Regions from separate parts of the Tumebacillus sp. BK434 genome, predicted to be linked through region 3. Evidence: riboswitches for the same ligand, from Rfam matches in the RefSeq annotation. Region 3 holds a riboswitch; each other region holds the start of a gene.
The links. Region 3 has a riboswitch for cobalamin ahead of cobJ (precorrin-3B C(17)-methyltransferase). Riboswitches for the same ligand answer to the same signal wherever they lie in the genome.
Positions count from the first base shown of each region.

Region 1: linked by a shared signal. The riboswitch ahead of EV586_RS18180 (energy-coupling factor ABC transporter permease) and the one ahead of cobJ (precorrin-3B C(17)-methyltransferase) in region 3 are both predicted to bind cobalamin.
Region 2: linked by a shared signal. The riboswitch ahead of EV586_RS14545 (S-layer homology domain-containing protein) and the one ahead of cobJ (precorrin-3B C(17)-methyltransferase) in region 3 are both predicted to bind cobalamin.

Region 1 covers NZ_SLXS01000009.1:103,109-109,348, reverse strand. The annotation lists gene EV586_RS18190 (MBL fold metallo-hydrolase) at 39-770, shown strand; gene EV586_RS18185 (lipase family protein) at 809-1,597, shown strand; cobalamin riboswitch at 1,643-1,830, shown strand; gene EV586_RS18180 (energy-coupling factor ABC transporter permease) at 1,975-2,736, shown strand; gene EV586_RS18175 (energy-coupling factor ABC transporter substrate-binding protein) at 2,736-3,020, shown strand; gene cbiQ (cobalt ECF transporter T component CbiQ) at 3,017-3,814, shown strand; gene EV586_RS18165 (energy-coupling factor ABC transporter ATP-binding protein) at 3,811-4,641, shown strand; partial or broken gene EV586_RS21530 (ABC transporter substrate-binding protein) at 4,683-4,946, opposite strand; gene EV586_RS18155 (SRPBCC family protein) at 5,320-5,784, opposite strand; gene EV586_RS18150 (nicotinate phosphoribosyltransferase) at 5,844-6,240, opposite strand, start outside.
Region 2 covers NZ_SLXS01000005.1:169,430-175,669, reverse strand. The annotation lists gene fabL (enoyl-[acyl-carrier-protein] reductase FabL) at 32-790, shown strand; gene EV586_RS14550 (hypothetical protein) at 860-1,228, shown strand; cobalamin riboswitch at 1,259-1,449, shown strand; gene EV586_RS14545 (S-layer homology domain-containing protein) at 1,595-2,887, shown strand; gene EV586_RS14540 (DUF4430 domain-containing protein) at 2,969-4,252, shown strand; gene EV586_RS14535 (energy-coupling factor transporter transmembrane component T family protein) at 4,249-5,124, shown strand; gene EV586_RS14530 (ABC transporter ATP-binding protein) at 5,125-6,240, shown strand, end outside.
Region 3 covers NZ_SLXS01000003.1:438,217-444,456, reverse strand. The annotation lists gene cobO (cob(I)yrinic acid a,c-diamide adenosyltransferase) at 1-269, shown strand, start outside; gene cobT (nicotinate-nucleotide--dimethylbenzimidazole phosphoribosyltransferase) at 385-1,383, shown strand; cobalamin riboswitch at 1,416-1,591, shown strand; gene cobJ (precorrin-3B C(17)-methyltransferase) at 1,733-3,364, shown strand; gene EV586_RS10395 (sirohydrochlorin chelatase) at 3,378-4,418, shown strand; gene cobK (precorrin-6A reductase) at 4,415-5,200, shown strand; gene EV586_RS10385 (precorrin-8X methylmutase) at 5,190-5,843, shown strand; gene EV586_RS10380 (cobalt-precorrin-5B (C(1))-methyltransferase) at 5,840-6,240, shown strand, end outside.

The DNA of each region.
Region 1 (6,240 bases), on a different contig from region 3:
TGGAAACATAAGGAATTCAAAAGAGTGGAGGGAACCGCATGCACATCAAAATGCTGTCCATCAGCGCCACGATGATGGGGGAGGTCAACACGATCCACCCCACACTGGTCTGGGACGAGGAGAACGCCATCCTGATCGACACAGGCTACCCCGGCCAACTGTCGCTGCTGCGCGCAGCGATGGAGGAAGCCGGCGTGCCGTTTGAAAAATTGACCCGGGTCGTGATCACGCACCAAGACCTCGACCACATCGGCTCTCTGCCCACGATCCTCCAAGAAGCTGCACAACCGATCGAAGTCCTCGCCAGCCCGATCGAAATCCCCTACATGGACGGCACCAAGCGCCCGCTCAAGCTGACCGACGAAGCGGTCGCGCAGGCGGAAGCGTCGCTGCCGCCGGAAGTGCCGGCCGAGTGGAAACAGGCCTTCCTGTCCTTGCTGAAAAATCCGCCCACCGCACCGGTCGACACCGCCATCGCGCACGGCGCTGCGCTGCCCTGCGGCTTGACCGTCATCGACACGCCGGGGCACACGCCCGGCCATCTCTCGCTCTACCACGCGCCGAGCAAGACGCTGATCGCAGCCGACGCTCTGGTTGTGGAGGCGGGCCAACTGAATGGGCCGTCGCCGCTCTTCACGCTGGACATGGAGACGGCGATACGCTCCCTGCAGCAATTCCTCCCCTTCGACATCGACACGGTGATCTGCTACCACGGCGGCGCCTATACTGAACAAGCCAAACAGCGTCTTGCTGAACTGGCTGGTGTATAATCAAGTTGTACTTAACTTGGAAATAGGGAGCGATCCAGATGAGCACTCTCACGTACTCCATATCGACCGCCATCCTCTGGGGCGAACTGGTCAAAAGCGCGTACAGCACCTATGAACTCGACACCAAAAACACCAACCCGCCTGCAGCGGTCGACCTTCCCGCCGGCTGGCAAGTCGTCGCCAACCTGCAAAGCGACCCCGTTGCGGGCATTTTCTCCGAGATCCAATTCATCGGCTTCCTCGTGCAGTCCACCGCCGATGCCGGCCAGTACGGAATCGTCTTCCGCGGCACCGAAGGCGTGATGGACTGGCTGGCCGACTTTGAGGCGCGCCATGTCGAGTTCACCGATGTGCCGAACGGCGGGCGCACCGAGTCCGGGTTTACCGAAATGTTCCGCTCATTGAAAGCGGTCAAGCCGGGCGATACGGCGCTGCAAACGCTGGACGAGTTCTTGAAAACGCTGCCCGGCGACACGACGATCACCGTCAGCGGGCACAGCCTCGGCGGTGCGATCGCCAACCTGACCGCGATCTGGATCGCCGCCAAACATGCCAGCTTCCCGCTGGAGCTGTACTCGTTCGCCGCGCCGATGACCGGCGATGCGACGTTTGCCGCGACGTTCAACCTGCTCGTGCCCAACAGCTTCCGCATCTTCAACAAGCCGGACATCGTGCCTACCGTGCCGTTCCACCAGCTCGGATACGATCAGGTCAACAGCGGGTACGAAGTGAACTCGCTCGACTACCCCAACCTGCCGCGCAACATCCTCGGCTACCACGCGATGGATACGTATCTGTACCTGCTGCAACAAGAATTGCAAAAGTAGGCAGGAGACCCGTCGGCAACTGCGAATAGTATAAAACGGACAAGTAAATATCGTGAGCAAACAGGTGCCTTTGCGAAAGCAAGGGGTAACAGGGAATCGGGTGCAAATCCCGAGCGGTCCCGCCACTGTATATGGGGAGTTCTCATTCCGGAAGCCACTCGGTCTCAGATCGGGGAAGGCGAATGAGCATGATGATCCTAAGCCAGGAGACCTACCTCGTTTGTTACACCCATCAACCCTTCGCGGAAAGGAGCGGTGTACGTATCGGAGCCACAACACAATGTGTTGTCGTTTTCTTTTGCGTGCAGAGACCAATCCACGTTCGCTGGATTGGTCTTTTTTAGGTTTTCACACGATCGGAGGCTAAATGAATCAACATGAAACTGCGCACTTGTATCCCGGTGCTGGTCACGTTTGCCTTGACCTTGTACCTCTATCTGAACTCTGCTGAATCCGCCTATGCCATGCACATCATGGAAGGCTTCCTCTCGCCGGGCTGGTCCCTGTTCTGGTGGGCGGTGTTCCTGCCGTTCTTCGTACTGGGCCTGCGCGCGCTGGTCAAGATCACCAAAGAAGCGCCCCAGTTGAAACTGATGCTCGGGCTGGCCGGCGCGTTTACATTTGTCCTGTCCGCGCTGAAGCTGCCGTCCGTGACGGGCAGTTCCTCCCACCCGACCGGCGTCGGGCTTGGCACGGTGATGTTCGGTCCGCTCCCGATGAGCGTGATCGGGTCGATCGTCCTGCTGTTCCAAGCGGTGCTCCTCGCGCACGGCGGCTTGACCACGCTTGGCGCCAACGCCTTTTCGATGGCGGTCGTCGGCCCGTTTGTCGGCTATTTCTTCTTCAAGCTGGTGCTGAAAGCGACCGGGAAGCTCAAGCTCGCCATCTTCGCGGCTGCGATGCTGGCCGACCTCTCGACCTATGTGATGACGTCGATCCAACTGGCGCTCGCCTTCCCGTCGGAAGCTGGCGGATTCGCAGCTTCTCTGGCCAAATTCGCCGGCATCTTTGCGGTGACGCAGATCCCGCTGGCGATCAGCGAAGGCCTGCTCACCGTGCTGGTCTGGAACTGGCTGCAATCGTTCAACTCGGAGGAGCTGTCCCTGCTGAAACGCACCATGAAAGGAGTTGCCCGCTGATGCAAAACCGTACGAAAAACATCCTGATGCTCGCCGCGGTCGTCTTGCTCGCCCTGCTTCCGCTCGTGCTGATCGAAGCGGAGTTTGGCGGCGCGGACGGCGCGGCAGAAGAGATGATCCTCACCATCGACCCGTCCTATGAGCCGTGGTTCAACGCGCTCGTCGAACTGCCCGGCGAGACGGAGAGCATGCTGTTCGCACTGCAAGCCGCGCTCGGCGCCGGATTTATCGGCTATGCGGCGGGCGTGTTACGAAGCAAGTCTGCCAAAACGAATTCCCAATGATCAAACGGATCGACACCCTGTCGTACACCAACGCGTTCCGCTCCGTTTCCCCCGGCTGGAAATGCGGCTTTGCCGTTCTGCTGTTCGCCTTGTCCTCGCTGGCCCACCCGCCGGTGCAGCTCCTGATCGCGCTGTGGCTGTTGGTGTGGGTCGTCCGCTATGCCGGGATCTCGCTTCGGCATTATCTGCTCCTCGTCGGCGCGGCCGGGCTGTTTTTCATCCTCAGCCTGCCTGCGCTCCTGCTGGAGTTCGGCCCGGTCGGCAGTGCGACGCCGCGCCTGTTCGACGCGGAGCTGTTCGGCGGATACGAAATGTTTGTGCCGTCAGCAGCCCTCGAACGCGCCGGAACGATTTTGACCCGGGTGCTCGCCTGCTTGTCCACCATGTTGTTCCTGATCCTGACCACTCCGCTCCCGGAGCTGCTGCAGGTGCTCAAACGCCTGCGCATGCCGCAGCTGGTGCTGGAGCTGATGCTGATCACCTACCGCTTTCTGTTCCTGCTCGCCGACATCGCCGAGGACATGACCACCGCGCAGCGGGCGCGCGGCGGGTATGCCGGAGCGGGCGGCGCGTTGCGGGACACCGCCCGGCTGGTCGTGCGGCTGTTTCAAAAAGCGATGCAGCAATCGGCCAAACTGTCGCACGGCCTCGTCGCGCGGGGGTTTGCCGACGAAATCCCGTTCGCCCCGCCCCGTGCCCAGCCCGTCCCCAGGCGCTATCTGGCGGAGAGTGCGGGCGGGCTGCTGGTGCTGGCCGGGCTGGAATTCTTGATTCGCTGGAGGGACTTGTTGTGAGCACACTTTTGGAGACGAAAGATCTCCGCTATACCTACCCCGGAACCCGTCAACCGGCGCTGCGGGACTTGAGCATCTCGATCCCGGCCGGAAAAAAAACGGTGATCTGCGGCCAAAACGGCTCCGGCAAATCATCGTTTTTTCTGCAAGCGATCGGCATCGCCCGCCCGCAGTCCGGAGAGGTGCGCTGGAACGGTGCGCCGCTGTCCTACCGCTCCAAAGACCTGCAACAGCTGCGGCAGGAGATCGGACTGGTGTTCCAAGATCCGGAGCAGCAGCTGATCCTGAACACGCCGTATGAAGACATCTCCTACGGACTGCGCAACGCCAAGCTCCCCGAACGGGAGATCGCGGCGCGCACAGAAGCCATCCTGCAGCAGCTGCAGCTCCTGCCGCTGGCCGACACGCCGCTGCACCACCTGAGCTTAGGGCAAAAAAAACGCGTGGCGCTGGCCGGCGTCCTGGCGCTGGAACCCCGGCTTGTGCTGCTCGACGAACCGACCGCCTATCTGGATCGCCGCTCGGAGGAGCAGCTGCTCGCCGAACTTCATCGCATCCATCGTCGCGGCATCACCACCGTGATGGCGACCCACGACATGAACCTCGCCTTCTCGTTCGCCGACTGGGTGCTCGTCTTTGATCAAGGCGCCTGTGTCATGGCAGGGACGCCGGAGGAAGTGTTTGCGCAAGCCGCGCGGATCGCCGAGTACGGCATGGACCTGCCGATCCTCTATGACCTCTGGAGCTCGCTGCCCACTGCGGTCCGGCAGCAGCACCCGCCGCCGCGCGACACGGCCGCTTTTAAAAAACTGCTGCAAAACATGTAAAAAGGCACCCGATACCGGGTGCCTTTTGCTATGCTTTGGCTTTAGTTGTACGCTTTGTAGATTTGGTCGATCATCGCGCCGACCGACTCCAGACCGCCGCCGGAGAGGTACCAGTAGTTCGAGTCGAGGTAGACGATGTGGTTGTTCGTAAACGCTTTCGTCTTCTTGACCAACTCGTTTTCCGCCAGCTGCTGAGCGGTGGTCTTCGTTTGGCCTTCGACGACCGAACCGCGGTCGATGACGAAGAGGTACTCCAGGTTCTTCTCTGCGATGTACTCAAACGAGATGCTCTGGCCGTGTTCGGAATGATCAGGCCGAGAAACGGGATCGTGCCCACGCTGAGCATCGCCATATTGGGCCTGCAGCAGCGTGCGAACGTGGGCGGCTTTCTGTTCAAACCAGTCCAGCCAGCGTTCAGCCACACCGGGGACGCCAAACAGAGCGGCGACCTCGCGCAGATTGTGCTTCCACGGCCGCCCTTTCCACGGGAAGACGTGCAAGGGACCGATCTTGACCTGCAACAAAGGATCTCATGCTCCCAAACACCTTTCCTAGACAATAGTCGATATACAAACTACACCATTTTAAAGTGATTCCCATTGTCAAGTAGAGAGGTTTGGACATAAAAAAATCATGGTCTCGGCTGAGACCATGATGACATTTTGACAGGCTTCCTGCTTATTTTTGCACGTATTCGGCCAGGCGCGGCAGCACAGCCGCTTCCCAGCCATGCGCCATCGTTGCGCGAACTTCAGCAGAATCCATACCGCTTTCCGGGATCTTGCCTGCTTCCCAGCCGTCATGAAGCAATGTGAATTCGGTCTTGCCCGCTTCCATTTCCTGCAGCGCGAACGTGATGATCCACGTCCGGCCCCATGTGAAAACGAGCTTGTTCGGCGGATCGAACTCCGTCACTTTGCACGGCTGCTTGCCAAACGGCGTCTCCAGCACAAATTCATTGCCGAGCGCCGGCTGAAAATCGTTGGGCATAAACCAAGTCGCGATGCCTTCCGACGAGGCGACCGCCTCCCATACTTTCTGAATCGGGGCGTTCAATTCTATCGTCTGGCGAATAACAGGAAGCGTTCCTTGATTGGTATCAGACACGGGTACAACCTCCAAAAATGATGTATTGGAAACCATTTGGTTTCGTATTGATTATACGTAACCGTTTGGTTTCCTGTCAAGCGCTTCGCCTGCTCCTACTTCCAGTCTGCTTCGTGTGCGCCAGCTCCATACGCCTCGATCAATTCCCGTTTGCGCTGCCAAAGTTGGCGGCTGAGATGGACCCCGTAGATCGCCGGGTTCAGGTTGCGCAGCACCTCCTCGTCGAACTGCTGCAGCTGCGCCTGATGGTGCGCTTTGACATCTCCGATCTCCGGCAGTTGATCCACCAGCTCGCCGTCGGCAAAGATCGTTTGCAGCATCGGCAGCGCCGTGTAGTCCGCCACAAACTTTTGGACATGCGTGTGCACCGGGTCGAACAGTTTGATCCGCTCCCCCCGGAGCACATCCGTTTCGCCGGGCAGCGCGAGATAGTCCCCTTCCGCTTTCCCGCTTTGGTTCAGAATGCGGTACAAGCTCTTCCGATACGGCGTG
Region 2 (6,240 bases), on a different contig from region 3:
CCAACTACTAACTCGGAGGGATTCCTTCATCATGTCCACACTCACAGGCAAAACAGCACTCATCACCGGCGGTTCTCGCGGCATCGGCAAAGCGATCGCGCTGAAACTGGCCAGCGAAGGCGCTGATATCGTGATCAACTTTTTCCGCAACCGCAAGCCGGCCGAAGAGACCCAGGCGCTGATCCAGAGCATGGGCCGCAAATGCCACATCATCAAAGCAAACGTCGGCGACCTCGACAAGATCCACCTGCTCTTCGACGAGATCAAAGAGACGATGGGCGGCCTCGACATCCTGATCTCCAACGCCGCATCGGGCGTGCAGCTCCCGGCGATGGAAGTGGAAGAAAAGCATTGGGACTGGACGCTGAACATCAATGCCAAAGCCCTCCTGTTCCTCGCCCAGCAAGCGGTGCCGCTGATGGAAGCGCGCGGCGGCGGCTCGATCGTGGCGATCTCTTCGCTCGGCTCGCGTTTTGCTCTGAAAAACTACACGGCGGTCGGCACGTCGAAAGCGGCGCTGGAATCGTTGACCCGTTACCTTGGCGCAGAATTGGCGGCGAAAAACATCATCGTCAACGCCGTCTCCGGCGCGGCGGTCGACACCGACGCCCTGACCCATTTCCCCAACCGCGACGAGATGATCAGCGATGCGATCACCCGCACGCCGGCCGGTCGCATGGTCACACCGGAAGACATCGCCAACTCGGTGCATTTCCTCTGCACGGAGCAGTCGCGAATGATCGTCGGCCAAACGCTGATCATCGACGGCGGCTATTCGCTGATCGGCTGAGGTACATTTGACCTGCACCCCGTACTCGGCTAAACTGAAACCAAGAAAGCTACCTACGAGGTGATTCTCATGCTTACCGAAGCACTTTTCCGTTCCAACGAATTTATGGTCATCCAGGCGGCGGTCGCAGCGGCTAACTTTGCCATCGGCGCGTTTACCATCGAGAAGCAAGGGCAGGAAGCGCTCGGCGACACCGAGCGGGCCGCTCGCATGCAAGGCGCGATCGACAAGGCGAAAGCGGACCGCAAGTTCGCATTGTCCCTGTTTGACACCCATCTGCGCGGCGAGTTCAACACCGAAGAAGATTTTAAAAAAGTCCTCGACATGGTGCACAACTACAATTCGCTGATCGACCATTCTCTGATCAACTCCCGCGCGGCCTTCCTGCCGCTCGGAGCTGTGCCGGAGATGCGCAAAGACCGCTTTGAGGAACAGTAAGACCGGCCTGCGGGCTGGTCTTTTCTCTTGTCTAGCAACGGGCGAAATGATAAACTACCACTGTAGTTAGAAGAGAAGGGAAAGTGGTGCAAATCCACTGCAGCCCCCGCTACTGTAAACGGCGACGCACTCACAGATGCCATTGTCCGGGTGACGGATGAGAAGGTGTGAGCACGCGGCAGACCCGTCAGCCAGGAAACCTGCTTCTAACAAGTCCCTTGGTGCTTTCGGCGGGAAGGTACAGGAACCAGGCTATTTTTTGCATGGATTGTGATGCCCAAATACCCTGCTCCTACGACACCGTCAACTCCCGGCCCCCAAGGGCGGGAGTTTTTATTTTTTCGATCCCGAAAGGAGATTATGAAGATGAAAAAACGTATCGCGAGCCTGTTGCTCGCGACCGTCTTGCTCGCCCCGCAAGCATCCGTATTTGCGGCGGACGATACTGCGACGGTAAAAGTCCGCCTGGCCGGCCTCAATGGCGACCACAAGGAAGTTCTCTTGAATGTGGGCCAGTCCTCTTTTAAAAACAACGTCGGTGAAGTGATCACCATGCAACAGCCGACCGCGATGGGCGCGTTGATGAAGCTGCTCGCTCAAGACGGCACAACCTACGAAGCGAAAACGCTTTCATTTGGCTCTTATATCACCAAGGTTGGCAAGCTCGCCGAAAAAGAGCTCAACGCCAACTCCGGCTGGTCGGTCTGGGTCAACGGCAAGCCGCCGGGCGTTGCTGCCGAAACGTTTGAACTCAAAGACGGCGACGAAGTGGTCTGGGGCTATTATGACTACACGCAGACCCTGTTCCCGGAAGTCAGCTTCTCGACCAAGTCCCCGACCGTCGGCACTCCGTTCACCGTAAACGTCACGGCGGAGCAGACCACCTATGACGCAGAGTGGAACCCGATCATCTCCACCGTCAAGATCGACAAAGCGGACGTGCGGACTGCATCTAATGGCAGCAAGCTCACCGAGACCAACGCAGAAGGCACGGCGACGCTGCAAGCGGATCAGGCCGGTCTGCTGCAGCTCTACATCGACAAGACGGACAGCGTGACCGGCGTGCCGCAGTTGTTGCGCACCGGCACCTTGAACCTGCTCGTCGGCAACCCGAACGCATTGTTCGACGATCTCGGCAGCTTCAAGTGGGCGGAATCTTCGATTCTCGACCTGGCGAAAAAAGGCGTGGTCAGCGGCAACGGCAACGGTCAATACGAGCCGAAGCGCGCCGTGCTCCGCTCCGAGCTGGCAAAGATCCTTGCGCTGGCAGAAGGCGACCTGAACTTTGGCGGCACGAAGTCGTTCTCCGATGTCAAAGCGACGAACGGCTACAAGACGTTTATCGAAACGGTGGTCGAGCGCGGCTTGATGAGCGGCGACAAAGCGGGCACCTTCCGTCCGAACTCCGGCCTGACCCGCGAAGAGCTGGCGGTCGTCCTCGTCAACTTCTCCGGCGTCGAGCTCTCGAACACCAAGAACCTGCTGCCGTTCTACGACCGGAACAGCATCAGCGGCTGGGCACAGCCGTACGTGAAGACGGCGGTCGATAAAGGGCTGCTGGCAGGAGACGCGGAAAACACCTTCCGTCCGCATGACGTCGCATCCCGCGCGGAAGTGGCGACGGCGATCGTCAATGTCATCAACAAACAAAGCAAATAGTACGCTGTACGGGAGAGGCTCAAGATGTTGAGCCTCCCCGCTTTTTACAACGGTACGAACGGAACAGGAGGAACAGGCACCATGAAGCTCACTACACGCCTTGGACTTTTTCTTGCGCTTGCCTTCTTGGTTACCGCTTGCGGCAGCGCAGACGAATCGAAGCAACCAGAATCCGAGCTGCCGGAACAGGTCGTGCAGCTCCCGGAGCAGGAAATGCTCCCCAAGAAAGCGGAACAAACAGGCCAAGCCGAGGAGAAACAGCCTGCCGACCGGAAAGACGACGCCAAAGAGCCGTCAACCGCGCAGGGCGCAGAAAAACAACCGGAGCAGCCAAACACCGCCACCCCGTCCGTGAAGCCGGGGGCGAACCCGCCAGCGCCTGCTGCAGGGACGCCGTCCGGCGGCGGCAAGACGGGCACCGGCGGTACGGCCGGCACGGGAAGCGGGGCGGGAACCGCCAAGCCGGCCCAGCCGTCCACTCCGCCGAAAGCACAGCCGGCGGGCAGCTTCAACATGTTGGTCACACACAACTTTGGCGGCTCGTCCGTCTTCAGCCAGAACCTCAACTACTACAAAGGCAACTCTGTGATGGATGTCATGCATGCACATCTGGAAGTGGAGACCAAGTACGGCGGCGGTTTTGTGAACAGCATCAATGGCGTCGCATCAGGCTATACGGACAAGTCGATCTTCACCCGCAAGAAGCGCGACTGGTTCTATTACGTCAACGGTTCGGTCGCAGGCGTCGGTGCGGATGCGTACAGCGCGCAAACGGGAGATACGGTGTGGTGGGATTACCACGACTGGTCGGGCTCCGGGTCGAACACGCCGAGCGTCGTCGGCGCGTACCCGCACCCGTTTACGGTCGGCTACAACGGCTCACGGCCGGGCACGGTGATCTACTACAGCGGCAGCCATGCGGACGATGCCAACCGTCTCGCCACCGCCTTGCGCGGCTTCGGAGCGGGCAATGTCCGCACCGCTGCGTACGGCAACCAGAACCTGATCGAAAACACCACCAACGTCATCGTGCTTGGCACTTGGCCGGAGCTGCAGGGCCAGTCGTCGGTGCAGGATCTGTTCAGTGCGCCGACCCGCACGGGCATCTATGCCCACATCGAGAACGGTGCGGTGCAGATGCTCGACTACACCGGAGATGAGTCCGGCCAGACCGGCCAGGCGCTGATCGCCGCGACCGGCACCGGCAATGGCGACACCACGCCGACCTGGCTGCTGATCGGCATGGACGAACCGGCCCTCGACGCGGCGGTGAACACGCTGGTCAGTTCCAAAGGCAAACTTCGCGGCAAGATCGGCGTCGTACTGAGCAACGGCGCGGCGGTCGGAGTTCCGGTCGCACCATGAGGCTTGAGCGCTTTCATGCCGCCACGCTCGCCGTCTATCCGCTGCTCCTGATCGTGCTGGCGATGATCACGCCGCATCCGCTGTACCTCGCCGCGCTGCTTGCTGTGACCCTGTACGCGTTGCGGGCGGGCGGGGGAGCGAAATCGATGTTGCGGATGATGCGGTTCACCTGGCCGTTTTTGCTGATCATCCTGATCCTGAACGTGCTGATCTCGAAAAACGGGGCGACCGTGCTCTATGACGGGCCGCGCCTGCCCCTGTTCGGAACGCTCCGGATCACGCTGGAGGCGGTGCTGTTCGGCCTGATCATGGCCTTGCGCCTGTTCATCGTGTTGGCCGCCTGCAACCTGTACATCGTCTGGCTGTCACCCGACCGCGCGCTCGGTCTGATGGCAAAGTGGGCCGGCCGCTCGGCGGTGGTCGCGATGCTCACCGCCCGGCTGATTCCATATCTGTCTGAGCAGGCGAAAAGCGTCGGCGAAGTGATGCAGACGCGCGGTGTGCGCTTTCAGGAAGGCAGCACCCGCGAACGCCTGCAAAAACACAGCCGGATGCTGAACGTCCTGCTGATCTCGTCCCTGGAAGGGTCGTGGCAGGTCGCCGAAGCGATGGAAGCGCGCGGCTTCGGGTCTCGTCACCGCAGCTCGTACTCGCGGGAACGCTTTGGCGGCAGCGACTGGCTGACGTGGGCGGTGATGCTGGCGGCGCTTGCCGTCCTGCTCCTGCTCGCCGACCTCGGCGCTGCGGCGTACGAATTCTACCCGCGCCTGACGCCTTTGCTCGCCGAAGGAAGCCTGACCTGGGGCGGAGCGCTGCTGCTCGGCGCGCTGCTCGCCACCGTGCCCCTGCTGATACAAAGGAGATCGAACTAGATGGCATCCGCAGAGATTCAACTGACCAATCTAACCTACTGCTATCCCGATGCAGACCGCCCTGCGCTGAACCGCCTGACCTGGGGTGTGCAGCGCGGCGAATTTGTGGTGCTGGCCGGCCCGTCCGGCTGCGGCAAATCGACGTTGCTCCGCGCCTTAAACGGTCTCGTGCCGGAGTTCTACGGGGGCAAGATCGCCGGGGCAGCAGCGTTTCGCGGCAAGAACTTGTCCGAGTTCCCGGAGCGCGGCATCGCCCGGCACATCGGCATGACCTTTCAGGATCCGGAGAAGCAGCTCGTGATGACCGAAGTGGAGCGCGAGATCGCGTTCGGTTTGGAAAATTTGCGCGTGCCGCAGGCGGAGATGCGCCGCCGGGTCGCGGAAGTGATGTCGTTCTTCGACCTGACGGCGCTGCGTCGCCAAAAGACGGACGACCTGTCCGGCGGCGAGAAGCAAAAAGTTGCCATCGCATCGGTGATGGCGCTGCAGCCGGACGTGCTGCTGCTTGACGAGCCGACTTCGCAGCTCGACCCGGGCACAGCGCAGGAGATCCTCGATCTGATCAAGCGCTTGAATGAAGAGCTCGGGATCACCGTCATCCTCGTCGAACAGCGGCTCGACCGCGTGCTGCATCTCGCCGACCGCGTGACGGCGATGTACGGTGGGGAGATCGAGTATGACGGCGACCCGGCCGGGTTTGCCCGCCATGCGGCCGATGTGCGCCCAGAACTGCTGGCTCCAGTGACACGGCTGTTCGTGGAGGCGGGCTCTCCGCATCGCCCGTTGACGGTCAAGGAAGGGCGGCAGCTGGTCACGTCAGCGTTTGCGCTGCAGGAGCCCGCACCGCCGGTTGCGCCGCGTGGCAGCAAGCGGTTGCTGAACTGGTTCAGCCCCCGCAGCAAAAGCGAGACGCCGGCGCTGGTGGCGAAAAACGTGCGCTTTGCCTATCCCGAAGGGGAGGACGTGCTGAAAGGCCTTGACCTCGAGATCGGCAAACGGCGCCTCACCGCCATCCTCGGTGCGAACGGCACCGGGAAGAGCACGTTGTTCCGCCAGTTTGCGGCGCTGATCAAGCCGACAGCGGGCCGCATTGAGATCAACGGGCGGGACAGCCGA
Region 3 (6,240 bases):
AGAGCGTGCTGTCCGGTGACTACGATGTGGTGATTCTGGATGAGCTGAACAACGCGCTGGCGATCGAGCGCTTTCCGGTCGCCGACGTTTTGCCGCTTGCTGAGGTGCTCGATGTGATGCGGAATCGTCCGCACTATGTGCACCTGCTGATCACGGGGCGCAGCGCCAAGCCGGAAGTGATTGAACTTGCCGATCTGGTGACGGAGATGAGCCCGGTGAAGCATTATTACGAGGACGGCATCCCGGCCGTTTTTGGCATTGAGTATTGATTTTCCGTATTGATTTTTTTCAAAAGTTGCCGTAGTCTGTTTGCTAGAAAATTGAACCATGCGCCAAGCCTGCACAGGCTTGGTTTTTTTATAGCCACAGAAGGGATGATGCGAGATGATGCAAGCGGCAAAAGAGCGTTGGGACTTTTTGACGAAACCGCCGGGGAGCCTCGGGAAGCTGGAGGAGATCGGGATTCGGCTGGCCGGCCTGCAGGGCACGGTGTTCCCGACCGTGGACAAGCGCGCCGTCGTCGTCATGTGCGGAGACCACGGTGTGACGGAGGAAGGGGTCAGCGCGTTCCCGGCGGAAGTGACGGGGCTGATGATGCAGAATTTCGTGAACGGCAAGGCGGCGGTCAACGTCTTGGCCCGGCAGATGAACTGCGCGGTGCGGGTCGTCGATGTCGGCAGCCGTGTTGAGGGAGAGGTGCCGGGCGTGCTGTCCCGCAAAGTGCGCAAGGGCACGGCCAATTTTGCCAAAGGACCCGCGATGACTCGCGAGGAAGCGGAGCTGGCGATCGCCGTCGGCGTGGCGACGGTGGAAGAGTTGTACGCACAAGGCGTGCAGGTGGTCGCGCTCGGGGAGATGGGGATCGGCAATACGACGCCGAGCGCGGCGCTGGCTGCCGTTTTGGTCAACACTCCGCTGCTGCCGCTCGTCGGGAAGGGGACGGGCATCGATGAGGAGAAAGTTCTGCACAAAGCGCGCGTCATCGAGCGTGCGATCGAAGTGAACCGGCCGGATGCGAGCGACCCGCTGGACGTGCTGGCCAAATTGGGCGGCCTTGAGATCGCCGGGCTGGTCGGCGTCGTCCTCGGGGCGTGGGAGCGGCGGATCGCGGTGCTCGTCGACGGAGTGATCGCAGCGGCGGCGGCGCTGGTGGCGGTCCGAATCGAGGAGCGGGTGAAAGAAGTGCTGTTCGCCTCGCATCTGTCGCAGGAGCCGGCCCATCTCGTCTTGCTGCAGGAGATGGGCCTGCAGCCTCTGCTGACCTTGGAGATGCGGCTCGGCGAAGGGACGGGCGCGGTGCTGGCGATGCCGCTGCTCGAAGCGTCGTGCCGTCTGGTCGCGGAGATGGCAACATTTGCGGATTTGGGTCTCGACAAGCCTTGATTTTTCACCTATACTTTGAATCGTTCGATAACTGCATAGGATAACGTTCAGGTGCTCGCAAGAGCTTAATAGGGAAGCCGGTGTAAGTCCGGCACGGTCCCGCCACTGTATTTGGGGAGCATCCTCTAACATGCCACTGTGTCAAATGGGAAGGCAGAGGATGTGATGATCCATAAGTCAGGAGACCTGCCTGTCATGTTTTCCATACCTTCTTACGGGGATATAAGAGGGATGGTCGATTGGTTTGTCATGGACGTTTTTTCTGCGTTTACCCATGTAGACATCTGACGCCTTCTCTTTTGAGAAGGCGTTTTTTATTTGCCATTTTTGCTGACAAGGAGTGAAGGAGATGCGCGGGAAGCTGCTGATCATCGGCTTTGGGCCGGGGAGTTTTCAACACATCACAGAGCGGGCGCGGGAAGCGCTTCAGGAGTCGGATGTGATCATCGGGTACAACACGTACGTCGATCTGATCCGCGGGCTTTTGACCGATCAGGAGATCGTCCGCACGGGCATGACGGAAGAGGTCAGCCGGGCGATCGAAGCGGTGCGCCAGGCGGAGCTCGGGAAAAAGGTCGCCGTGATCTCCTCCGGCGACGCCGGGGTGTACGGCATGGCCGGACTCGTCTACGAAGTGCTGGTGCAAAAGGGCTGGCGGGAAGCGGACGGCGTGGAGGTGGAAGTGATCCCGGGCATCTCGGCGATCAACTCCTGCGCGTCTCTGCTCGGCGCGCCGGTGATGCACGACGCCTGCACGATCTCGCTCAGTGACCACCTGACGCCGTGGGAGCTGATCGCACGCCGGATCGAAGCGGCGGGCATGGGGGATTTTATCGTCGCCCTCTACAACCCGCGCTCCGGCAAGCGCACGCGCCAGATCGTCGAGGCGCAGCAGATCCTGCTCAACTACCGCTCGGCCGACACGCCGGTCGGTCTCGTGAAGAGCGCCTACCGCGACCGCCAGTCGGTCGTGCTGACCACGCTTGGCGAGATGCTCGAGCATGACATCGGGATGCTGACCACGGTGATCATCGGCAACACCTCGACCTTCGTCTATGACGGCAAAATGATCACCCCGCGCGGCTACCAGCGCAAATACACGCTCGACAAAGCCGAGCAGCCGATCAAAGCGAACGAGCGCCTGAAAGAAGAACACGAGCCTTGGGCGCTTCACGGCGGCCTTTCGGAGCGTCAGTCTTCCGTTTTGAAACAGGAAGCATCGGGAAGCAACTCGCTCGAACTGGCGATGCAAGCGGTGACCCTGCTCGCCGAACGCGGCGTGGTGAATACGAAGGCGGTGGATGCTCCCGTCTCGAATCCGTACGACACCATGCCGGCGATCCTCGAAATCGCCGTCTCGCCGGGCGTCGGCAACAAAAAGCTGACCGCGAAACAGCTGACCGCCCTCATGGCCGCAGCGGGCGACGAAGGCGAGATCGAATACACCCCGCACCACTACGTGCTGCTCCGCGTGCTGACCAAGGAGCCCGACCAGGTCGTCTCCCAGCTGGAAGCGGCCGGGCTGCTCGTGCAGCCGATCGGCGACGTGGTGCAGGTGAAAGCGTGCGACTTCTGCAACGGCGAAAAAACGCAGTCGATCGCCGAGGCCGAGGAGATCGCCGCCCGCTTTGCCGGACTGGCGGTGCCCAAAGAGCTGAAGATCGGCTTCGCAGGCTGTGCGATGGCCTGCTACGGCTCGGCGCATGAAGACATCGCCGTCATCTACCGCCGGGGCAAATTCGACCTCTTCCTCGGCGGCAAGACGATCGGCCGCAACGCGCATGCCGCGCAGCCGGTCGCAGAAGGAATTCCGGCCGACGAGCTGGTCGACACGGTCGGTCGCGTGCTGGCCGAATACAAGGAAAAAGGCCATCCTGACGAGCGCTTCCACAAGTTTTTCAAACGGATCGGCGCAGTCGCCGGCTACCACCACAACGAACACGTACCCGCAGTCACCGTCGATACGGTCTGCGGAGACTAGGAGGATGAAGCTGATGAAACATGCGATTCTGCTGGTCGGACACGGCAGCCGCGACCCGGAGGGCAACGAGGAACTGCTCGCTTTCGCCAAACGTGTCGAGGCGGAGCTCGACCGCGAGTTCCCGATCGTCGAAACCTGCTTTCTCGAATTTGCCGCCCCGAGCATCCCGCACGGCATCAACAACTGCGTCGCCCGCGGGGCGGAGCATGTGACGCTGGTGCCGGTGATTCTGTTTGGCGCCGGCCACTCCAAGCTGCACATCCCGCATGAGATCGACGAAGCGAAAGAGCGCTACCCGCACGTCGGCTTCTCCTACGGCAAGCCGATCGGGGTGCATGCGAAGGCGCTGGACATCCTGACCTCGCGCCTCGGCCAAGCCGGATTTGCATCCCCGGCGGAAGGGCGTTCGGACGATGCCGTGCTGATCGTCGGGCGCGGCAGCTCCGACCCGGATGCGAACAGCGATCTGTGCAAGATCGCCCGGCTGCTGTATGAGCAAGTGCCGGTGAAGACTGTCGAGACCTGCTACATCGGCGTGACCGAGCCCGATTTTGCCGGTGGGGTGGCGCGCTGCGTGCAGCTGGGGGCGAAGCGGATCTACATCCTGCCGTACTTCCTGTTCACCGGCGTGCTGATCAAGCGGATGGAAGCGATGACAGAATCATTTTCCCAGCAGTACCCGGACGTGCCGATGGTGCTCGCCGAGTACTTCGGCTTCCACGACAACCTCGTGACGATCCTCCGCGAGCGGGCGGTGGAAGCGGCGAGCGGAGAGACGAAGATGAACTGCGACCTCTGCAAATATCGCCTCGCTGCGATGGAAGACCATCACCATCATCACCACCACGATCATGATCACGACCACCATCACGAGCACCACGATCACGAGCACCACGATCACGAGCACCACGATCACGAGCACCACGATCACGAGCACCACGATCACGAGCACCACGATCACGAGCACCACGACCATGAGCACCACGACCATGAGTACCACGACCATGAGCACGACCATGAGCACGACCATGAGCACGAGGAGGCGCGCAAATGATCCTCCATCTCGCCGGAACGGGCGACGCCCGCGAACTGGCCGTGCTGTTGCGGGCGGCCGGGCATGACCTGACCGCATCGGTCGTCACCGAATCGGCTGCCAACTCGCTGACGGAAGCAGGCATCCCCGTCCGCATCGGTCGCATGACGGCTGACGACATGGCCGCCTACATCCTAGCCAACAACATTCATCTCGTCGTCGACGCCGCCCACCCGTTTGCCGAAGAAGCGCACAAAAACGCCATCGCCGCCAGCAAAGCTTGCGGCGTGCCCTACGTCCGCTTCGAGCGCGAAACGCTCACCTTCGAGCACAACCCGCGCCTGCACTTCGTCGACGACTACGCTGCCGCCGCCGAAAAAGCGGCGGAGCTCAAAGGCAACATCATGCTCACCACCGGCTCCAAAACTTTGCAGATCTTCACCCAAAGACTGCTCGGCGCAGAGGGCGTCACCTTGACCGCCCGTATGCTGCCGCGCCTCGACAACATGGAAAAATGCGCCGAGCTCGGCCTCGAACAAAAATACATCATCGCCATGCAAGGCCCCTTTTCCAAAGAGCTGAACACCGCGCTCTACCGCCAATACAAGACGGACGTCGTGATCACCAAAGAAAGCGGTCAGCAAGGTGCGGTCGACGAAAAAGTGGACGCCGCGCTCGAGCTCGGCCTCCATGTCATCGTCATCGGCCGTCCCAAGCTGGAATACGGCGTCGCCTTCCATGATTTTGACGATGTGCTAGACCATGTCAATGCGTTGCGAGAGGAGATTCCCCATGGACTTTAAAACCGAATTCGTGCCACTCACCGTACAGCCGCAGGAGATCGAAAGCTACAGCTTTGACATCATCACCCAGGAGATCGGCGAGCATCCGTTCAGCGAAGAACAATACCCGGTCGTGCAGCGCGTCATCCACGCCTCCGCCGACTTCGACCTCGGCCGCAGCCTCGTCTTCCATCCGGAAGCGGTGCAGGCGGGCATCGCCGCGATCCGCGCCGGCAAGACGATCTACGCTGACGTCCAGATGGTGCAAGTCGGCATCTCCAAGCCGCGTATCGAGAAATTCGGCGGCGACGTCCGCGTCTACATCTCCGACCCGGACGTGGCGAAGGAAGCGAAAGCGGCCAACCTGACCCGCGCGATCATCGCCACGCGCAAAGCGGTCCGCGAGCAGCCGGACGGCATTTTCGTGATCGGCAACGCGCCGACCGCCCTGCTCGAACTGATCCGCCTGATCAAGACCGGTGAAGCCAGACCGTCGCTGATCATCGGCATGCCGGTCGGTTTCGTCTCTGCCGCCGAGTCCAAAGACGAGCTGGCCAAACTGATCGGCGGCGACGTGCCGTTCATCACCAACATCGGGCGCAAAGGCGGCTCGCCCGTCTCCGTCGCAGCGGTCAACGCCCTGTCGCTGATGGCAGAACGATGAGCGAAGCGGCTGCAGACAAGCCGCTGCGCCACGGCTACACCACAGGAGCTTGCGCAGCGGCCGCGACCAAAGCGGCACTGAGCGCCTTGATCACCGGGCAGCCCGTGGCGAGCGTCGAACTGCTCCTGCCGATCGGCGAGACGGCCGTCTTCCAGATCGAAGACCTGCGCCTCTACCCGGACCGCGCCACCTGCGGCGTGATCAAAGACGCCGGCGACGACCCTGACGCCACGCACCAAGCCCTGATCTGCTCCGAAGTGAGCTGGCTGGACGCGGCGCGCGACGGCGAGATCGAACTGGACGGCGGCATCGGCGTCGGGCGCGTCACCAAGCCCGGCCTGCCCGTGCCGGTCGGAGAGGCGGCGATCAACCCGGTGCCGCGCCGCATGCTGCGCCA